One region of the Janibacter endophyticus genome, then DNA from elsewhere that is predicted to be linked to it. Evidence: riboswitches for the same ligand, from Rfam matches in the RefSeq annotation. Region 1 holds a riboswitch; the other holds the start of a gene.
What was found. Region 1 has a riboswitch for S-adenosylmethionine ahead of JNO54_RS07855 (bifunctional o-acetylhomoserine/o-acetylserine sulfhydrylase). Riboswitches for the same ligand answer to the same signal wherever they lie in the genome.
Positions count from the first base shown of each region.

Region 2: linked by a shared signal. The riboswitch ahead of JNO54_RS11385 (aminotransferase class V-fold PLP-dependent enzyme) and the one ahead of JNO54_RS07855 (bifunctional o-acetylhomoserine/o-acetylserine sulfhydrylase) in region 1 are both predicted to bind S-adenosylmethionine.

Region 1 covers NZ_JAFEJG010000004.1:1,619,799-1,623,093, forward strand. Annotated here, with positions in the region: gene JNO54_RS07840 (carboxyl transferase domain-containing protein) at 1-711, opposite strand, end outside; gene JNO54_RS07845 (hypothetical protein) at 753-1,115, shown strand; gene JNO54_RS07850 (hypothetical protein) at 1,108-1,527, shown strand; SAM riboswitch class IV at 1,573-1,691, shown strand; gene JNO54_RS07855 (bifunctional o-acetylhomoserine/o-acetylserine sulfhydrylase) at 1,707-3,026, shown strand.
Region 2 covers NZ_JAFEJG010000004.1:2,372,802-2,376,096, reverse strand. Annotated here, with positions in the region: gene JNO54_RS11390 (ribonuclease J) at 1-75, shown strand, start outside; gene JNO54_RS11385 (aminotransferase class V-fold PLP-dependent enzyme) at 86-1,321, opposite strand; SAM riboswitch class IV at 1,359-1,473, opposite strand; gene JNO54_RS11380 (prepilin peptidase) at 1,550-2,194, opposite strand; gene JNO54_RS11375 (DNA translocase FtsK) at 2,313-3,295, shown strand, end outside.

The sequences.
Region 1 (3,295 bases):
CGGGTCGGGGTGGACGTGCTGCTCGGTGCTCGCGCCGAGCATCGTCAGGGCGCGGCCCGCGACCGAGGCGAGCTCCTCCGTCGGGACGACCGCGTCGACGATGCCCTTGGCGACGAGGTTCTCGGCCAGCTGCACCCCTTCGGGGAAGGGACGACCGTTGACCGTCTCGTAGACGACCGGACCGAGGAAGCCGATGAGCGCCCCCGGCTCGGCGATCGTCATGTGGCCCAACGACCCCCACGACGCGAAGACCCCGCCGGTCGTGGGGTGGCGGAGGTAGACGAGGTAGGGCAGTCCGGCCGCCTTGTGCGCGACGACCGCCGCCGAGATGTCGATCATCGTCACGAAGGCGGGCGTGCCCTCCTGCATCCGGGTCCCGCCCGAGGAGGTCGCGGCGATGACCGGCAGGCGCATCGCGGTGGCACGCCGGATCGCCGCGACGACCCGCCCCGCAGCCGCCCGCCCGATCGACCCGCCGAGGAAGCGGAACTCGCCGACGACGAGCGCGACGTCATGGCCGCCGATCCGCGCCTGCCCGGTGATGACGGACTCGTCGCACCCCGACCGCTCGGCCGCGGCGGCGAGGGACTCCTGGTACTCGGGGGAGAGGGCTGAGTGGTCGAGCGGCTCGTCCCAGGAGAGATAGGTGCCGGGGTCGATGACGGCCTCGAGGAGCTCGTGAGCCCCGAGTCGGCGTGCGCTGGAGGACATGCCCCCAGGCTGCCCCACCCGACCCTCTACCCTTGGCTTCTGTGCTTGTGCCGTTGACCACCATCGTCCTCATCGCCTCGCTGGTGCTCGCCCTGGTGGCCGGCTTCTACGCCCTGCGCGACCGGCTCGTCGACGACCTGCTGCTCCTCGTCGCCGCCGTCGTCGAGCTGCTCCTTGTCGTCCAGGCGGTCGTCACCGTGGTCATGGCGCCGCAGGTCCAGACCCCCGGCGAGGGTGCGACGATGGCGGCCTACGCGCTCACCCTCCCGCTCGTCCCGCCGGCGCTCGCGCTGCTCGCGATCAAGGAGAAGAGCCGCTGGTCGATGGCCGCGGTCATGGGTGGCGCGATCGTCGTCGCGGTGATGACCCTGCGGATCCAGCAGATCTGGACCGTCCATGCCTGAGCCGGTCACCCGCGACGGGGCGAAGGGGGAGGCCCGCCGGATCGGGGGCGGCGCCGGGATCGTCCTCGTCCTCGCGTACGGGACGCTGGCGCTCGCGGCGACGGGCCGCTCGATCCTCCAGGTCGTCGAGTACTTCGACCGGGCGCCGCTGGCGTACGTGCTCAGCGCGGTCGCGGCCGTGGTCTACATCGTCGCGACGTGGGCGCTACTCACCGACCGGCGCCGCCTCGCGGGGGCGACGATCGTCTTCGAGGCGGTCGGGGTGCTGACGGTCGGGGTGCTGTCCTACGTGGCGACCGATCTCTTCCCGGACAAGACCGTGTGGTCGCACTTCGGGTCGGGCTACGGCTACCTGCCGCTCGTCCTGCCCTTCGTCGGGCTGTGGTGGCTGCGGCGCACCGCCACATCCTGAGACCCCCGTACCAGATCGTGGTCAGCGCCGGTTAACCTGACCCCAGGTCAAGAGCACCAGCGCCAAGTCCCGGCTCGCTGGTCGGCAACCCTCCACCGCGGTGGGGTGCCCCCGGGGACAGACGACCTGGTCCGCCGGCGCCCGCCGGTGGGCAAGCGCGATCGACAAGGAGCACCACCATGTCCGACCCCACCCAGTGGCAGTTCGAGACCAAGCAGGTCCACGCCGGGCACGCCCCCGACCCGACGACGGGCGCCCGGGCGCTGCCGATCTACCAGACGACGAGCTACCAGTTCGACTCCACCGAGCACGCCGCGAACCTCTTCGGGCTCAAGGAGCTCGGCAACATCTACACGCGGATCATGAACCCGACGCAGGACGCCGTCGAGCAGCGCATCGCTGCCCTCGAGGGTGGCGTCGGTGCGCTCCTGCTCTCGTCCGGGCAGGCGGCGACGACCTTCGCGATCCTCAACATCGCCGAGGCCGGCGACCACCTCGTCGCCAGCCCCTCGCTCTACGGCGGCACGCACAACCTCATCGGCACGACGCTGACCCGCTACGGCATCGAGGTGACCTTCGTCGAGGACGCGGGCGACCTCCAGCAGTGGCGCGACGCCGTCCGGCCCAACACCAAGCTCTTCTTCGGCGAGACGATCGGCAACCCGAAGTCGGACGTCCTCGACATCGCCGGCCTCGCCGAGATCGCCCACGAGGTCGGTGTGCCGCTCGTCGTCGACAACACGATCGCGACCCCGTACGTCCTGCGCCCGATCGAGCACGGCGCCGACATCGTCGTCCACTCGGCGACGAAGTACCTCGGCGGTCACGGCACGTCGATCGCCGGCGTCCTCGTCGACTCGGGCAACTTCGACTTCGCGAAGGACCCGGAGCGCTTCCCGAACTACAACGAGCCCGACGAGAGCTACCACGGCCTGCGCTACGGCCCGGACCTCGGCGTCGGCTCGGCCTTCGGGGCGAACCTCTCCTTCATCCTCAAGGCGCGCGTCCAGCTGCTCCGCGACATCGGCGCGGCGATCTCGCCCTTCAACGCCTTCCTCATCTCGCAGGGCATCGAGACGCTCAGCCTCCGCGTCGAGCGGCACCTCGAGAACACCCGCAAGGTCGCGGAGTTCCTGGAGGGCCACGACCAGGTCGAGGCCGTGCGCTGGGCGTCGCTGCCGAGCAGCCCGTACCACGAGCTCGCCCAGAGGTACGCCCCCCGCGGTGCCGGCGCGGTGGTCTCCTTCGAGATCGCCGGCGGGCAGGAGGCGGGTCGTCGCTTCGTCGAGGGCCTCGAGCTGCACAGCCACGTCGCGAACATCGGTGACGTGCGCAGCCTCGCGATCCACCCGGCGTCGACGACGCACAGCCAGGGCAGCGACGAGGGCCGCCTCGCGGCCGGTGTCACTCCCGGCCTCGTCCGGCTCGCCGTGGGCATCGAGCACATCGACGACATCCTCGCCGACCTCGAGAACGGCTTCGCCGCCGCGCAGGCCTGACGCACACCACCCTCCGACCCACCTCCTCCCCTTCGTCGCACGAGCCAAGGCTCGTGCGACGAGGAGGGCGGCCATGGCCGGGTAGGAGCCTTGGCTCGTGCGAAGGGGACGGTGACCCTGGCCCCGCACGAGCCTTGGCTCGTGCGTCGGGGAGGGTGACCCTGGCCCCGCACGAGCCTTAGCTCGTGCGAAGGGGTGGGCCGCTCGGGTGAGCGGTCCACCCCTTCGGCCTGTCGTGGGGGCCTGTGGACAACCGCCGACGTCACCCT
Region 2 (3,295 bases), 750 kb from region 1:
CGGGCGATCGGCGGCTGGGTGGGCGGCAAGATCCGTCGCCGGCCGATGATCATCCCCACGGTCGTCGAGGCCTGACGCGCGGGGGTCAGCGGCCGGCGAGCTCGCGGACCGCCGCGACGAGCAGGTCGACGTGGGCCGGCGTGCTCGCCAGGCCCAGGCTGGCCCGGACCGCCGAGGAGTGGGCTGAGCCCCGGCGCTCGAGCAGGGCGTCGACGAGGATGTGCGCGCAGAACTTGCCGTCCCGGACCCCAATGCCGTAGTCCTCGGACAGCACCCGCGAGACGTCCTCGGCGGCCCAGCCGTCGATGGTGAAGGACACGACCGGGGCGCGCTCGTGGGTGGGCCCGAAGATCGACAGCGTCCGCACCCCGGGGATCGCGTCGAGCCGGCTGAGCAGCCCCCGCCCCAGCTCCGCGTCGAGCGCGTCGATGGCCGCGCGTTCCCGCTCGATCACCTGGCAGGCCGCGCCGAGGGCCACCGCGCCGAGCACGTTGGGGGAGCCGGCCTCGTGCCGGGCCGGGCCGCACTGCCACAGGGTCTCGTCCGGCGTCACCGCCTGGGTCGCGCCCCCACCGGCCAGGTACGGGTCGGCCGCGTCGAGCCAGTCGCCCCGCCCGACGAGGACGCCGGTCCCGTAGGGGGCGTAGAGCTTGTGACCGGAGAAGGCGACGTAGTCGACCCCTTCGGCCTCGATGTCGAGCGCCCGGTGCTGGACGAGCTGCGCGGCGTCGAGCGCCACGCGGGCACCGAAGCGACGGGCCAGGGCGACGATCTCGGCGACCGGCCAGTACTCGCCGGTGACGTTCGAGGCGCCGGTGACCACGACGAGCCGGTGCGCGGCCGCGTCGGCGAGCAGGGCCGCCTGCAGCCGGGCGAGCGCGTCCTCGACCGAGCTCGGCACGCCGAGTCGGCGCACCTGGCCCTCGTGCCAGGGCAGGAAGGTCGCGTGGTGGTCCGAGTCGTAGACGAAGACCGAGGCGTCGGTCGGGACGGCGCGGGCCAGGAGGTTGAAGGAGTCGGTGGTGTTGCGGGTGAAGACGACGTGGTCCTCGCCCCGGGCACCGACGAAGCGCGCGACGATCTCGCGGGCGGCCTCGTAGCGGGCGCTCGTGAGCCGGGAGAGGTAGCCGTTGCCCCGGTGGACCGAGCTGTACGTCAGGGTCGCCTCGTCGACGGCGGCCTTGACCTCGACGAAGGCGCTCGTCGAGGCGCCGTGGTCGAGGTTGACGTACTCGACGACCTCGCCGGAGCGGGTCTCGCAGGTCAGGCCCGCCGAGACGAGGGCGGGGACGGTGCTCGTGGTGCTCGCGATGGTCGACACGTGTGCTCCTTGGTCCTGTGGACCCAGCACTGCGACGGGTCCGCGCTTGCCGAGGTGCGTGCGCACGCCGGCCAGGTCGTCACCCGGAGCACCCCACCGCGGAGGAGGGTTGCCGACCAGCGAGCCGGGGCTTGGCGCTGGTACTCATGACCTAGGCCGGGACACTAGCAGCGCGGGGTCCTGACGTGTCGACCCCGCGGCGAGGATGTCTTGGATCCTGAGACCGGCTCAGGCGCCGGAGAGCAGCGCGATCACGGCGCCGGCCACGAGGTAGGGGCCGAAGGCCAGACGGCTGCCGCGGCCTGCCCGGCGGCTGACGAGCAGCGCCAGCGCGACGACGCCGCCGAGGAGGAAGGCGGCGTAGACCCCGACGAGGACAGCCCCCCACCCGTGCCAGCCGAGCAGCGGGGCGAGGCTGAGCATGAGCTTCGCGTCGCCCATGCCGATGCCGCGCGACCCGAGGACGAGGCTCACGAGGACGAAGGCACCGCCCACGACGAGCATCGCGAGGGTGGCCCGGCGCAAGTCGACCCACTGCCCGCTCGTTGCGGCCGCGACGAGCAGCAGGACGAGCACGCCCGGGACGGCGGGGAGCGTGAGGACGTTGGGCAGGCGGTGGACGTCCGTGTCGACCACGCCGAGCGTCAGCCCGACCGGTGCGAGCAGCATCGCCGCGGCCGCGGCCGCCAGCGGCTCGTGCTGGGAGGCACCGGCCAGGGCGACGACGAGGGAGGGGACGACGGCGACGAGCCAGCCGTGACGGGGGAGCGGACCCCCTTCGTCCGGGCGCCGGTAGCGGCCGTCCGCGAGCCAGCGGTGCGCCCACCACGTGCCGGCGACCGCGACGACGACGGCGACGAGGACGAGGTGCACGACGGCACCCTAACGAGGTCGAGGACGCCCCCTTCGCCCCTCTCCACAGGCGAAAAAGTGCCCCGGTGGTGCGCGTGTGACGCGTGTGAAGGGGGTGACGATCCCCTAGCCTGCGAGCATGGCGACACGTAACGGCACCTCCGCGCGCCCGCGCGGCGGCTCCACCCGAGCCCCCGGGCGACCCGCCCGCACCTCCGCGGCCAAGGGCCCCGGGCGGAGCGGGAGCACCGCGAAGAAGGCACCCGCCCGCGGCAAGAGCAAGGCTGCGGCGAAGGGGGGCGGCCTGCCGCTGCCCCTGCAGGCCGTGCGGTCCACCTGGATGGGGGTCGCCGGCGCCACCGGCGCCGGGGTCCGCAAGGTCGGTCACAGCGCCAGCCAGATCGAGCCGGAGCACCGTCGTGACGGGCTCGGCTTCCTCCTCCTCGCCCTCGCCGTCGTCGTCGCCGCGGTCGAGTGGTGGGGTCTCGGCGGGATGGTCGGCGACGTCGTCCACGCCGTCGCCGCCGGCACCTTCGGCCGGGTCGCCTACGCCCTGCCGATCGTCCTCGTCCTCGCCGCCTGGCGGCTCCTGCGCGGTGTCGTCGACGACGCCGGAGGCGCGCGCCTCGGTCTGGGCCTGGGCATGCTCGCCCTTTCGGTCTGCGGCCTGACCCACATCGCCCACGGCATCCCGCAGCCCCCCGCCGGCGCCGGACCCATGCGCGAGGCGGGCGGCATCGCGGGCTTCCTCGCCTCCGACCCGCTCGTCACGGGGCTGACCGTCTGGCCGGCCGGGATCCTCCTCGTGCTGCTCGGGCTCTTCTCGCTCCTGCTCATCACCGGCATCCCCTTCCACGAGCTGCCGACCCGGGCCGCGTACCTGCGCGCCGCCTTCACCGGGCACGTCCCCGACGCTGCCGACGAGACTCCCGCGGCGAGGGCCGCGGTGAAGGACGCCCGGCGCCGCCGCTTCGAGGACGGCGTCGACGAGCGGGACGGCGACACCGCCTACGACCAGGCCGCCATCATCGCCCCCGCGAAGCCCAGGCGTCGTCGTGGCAAGGACATCGAGGACCAGGCGAGCGACGCCCCTGAGCCGGCCGGTGCAGCCGAGGACACCGC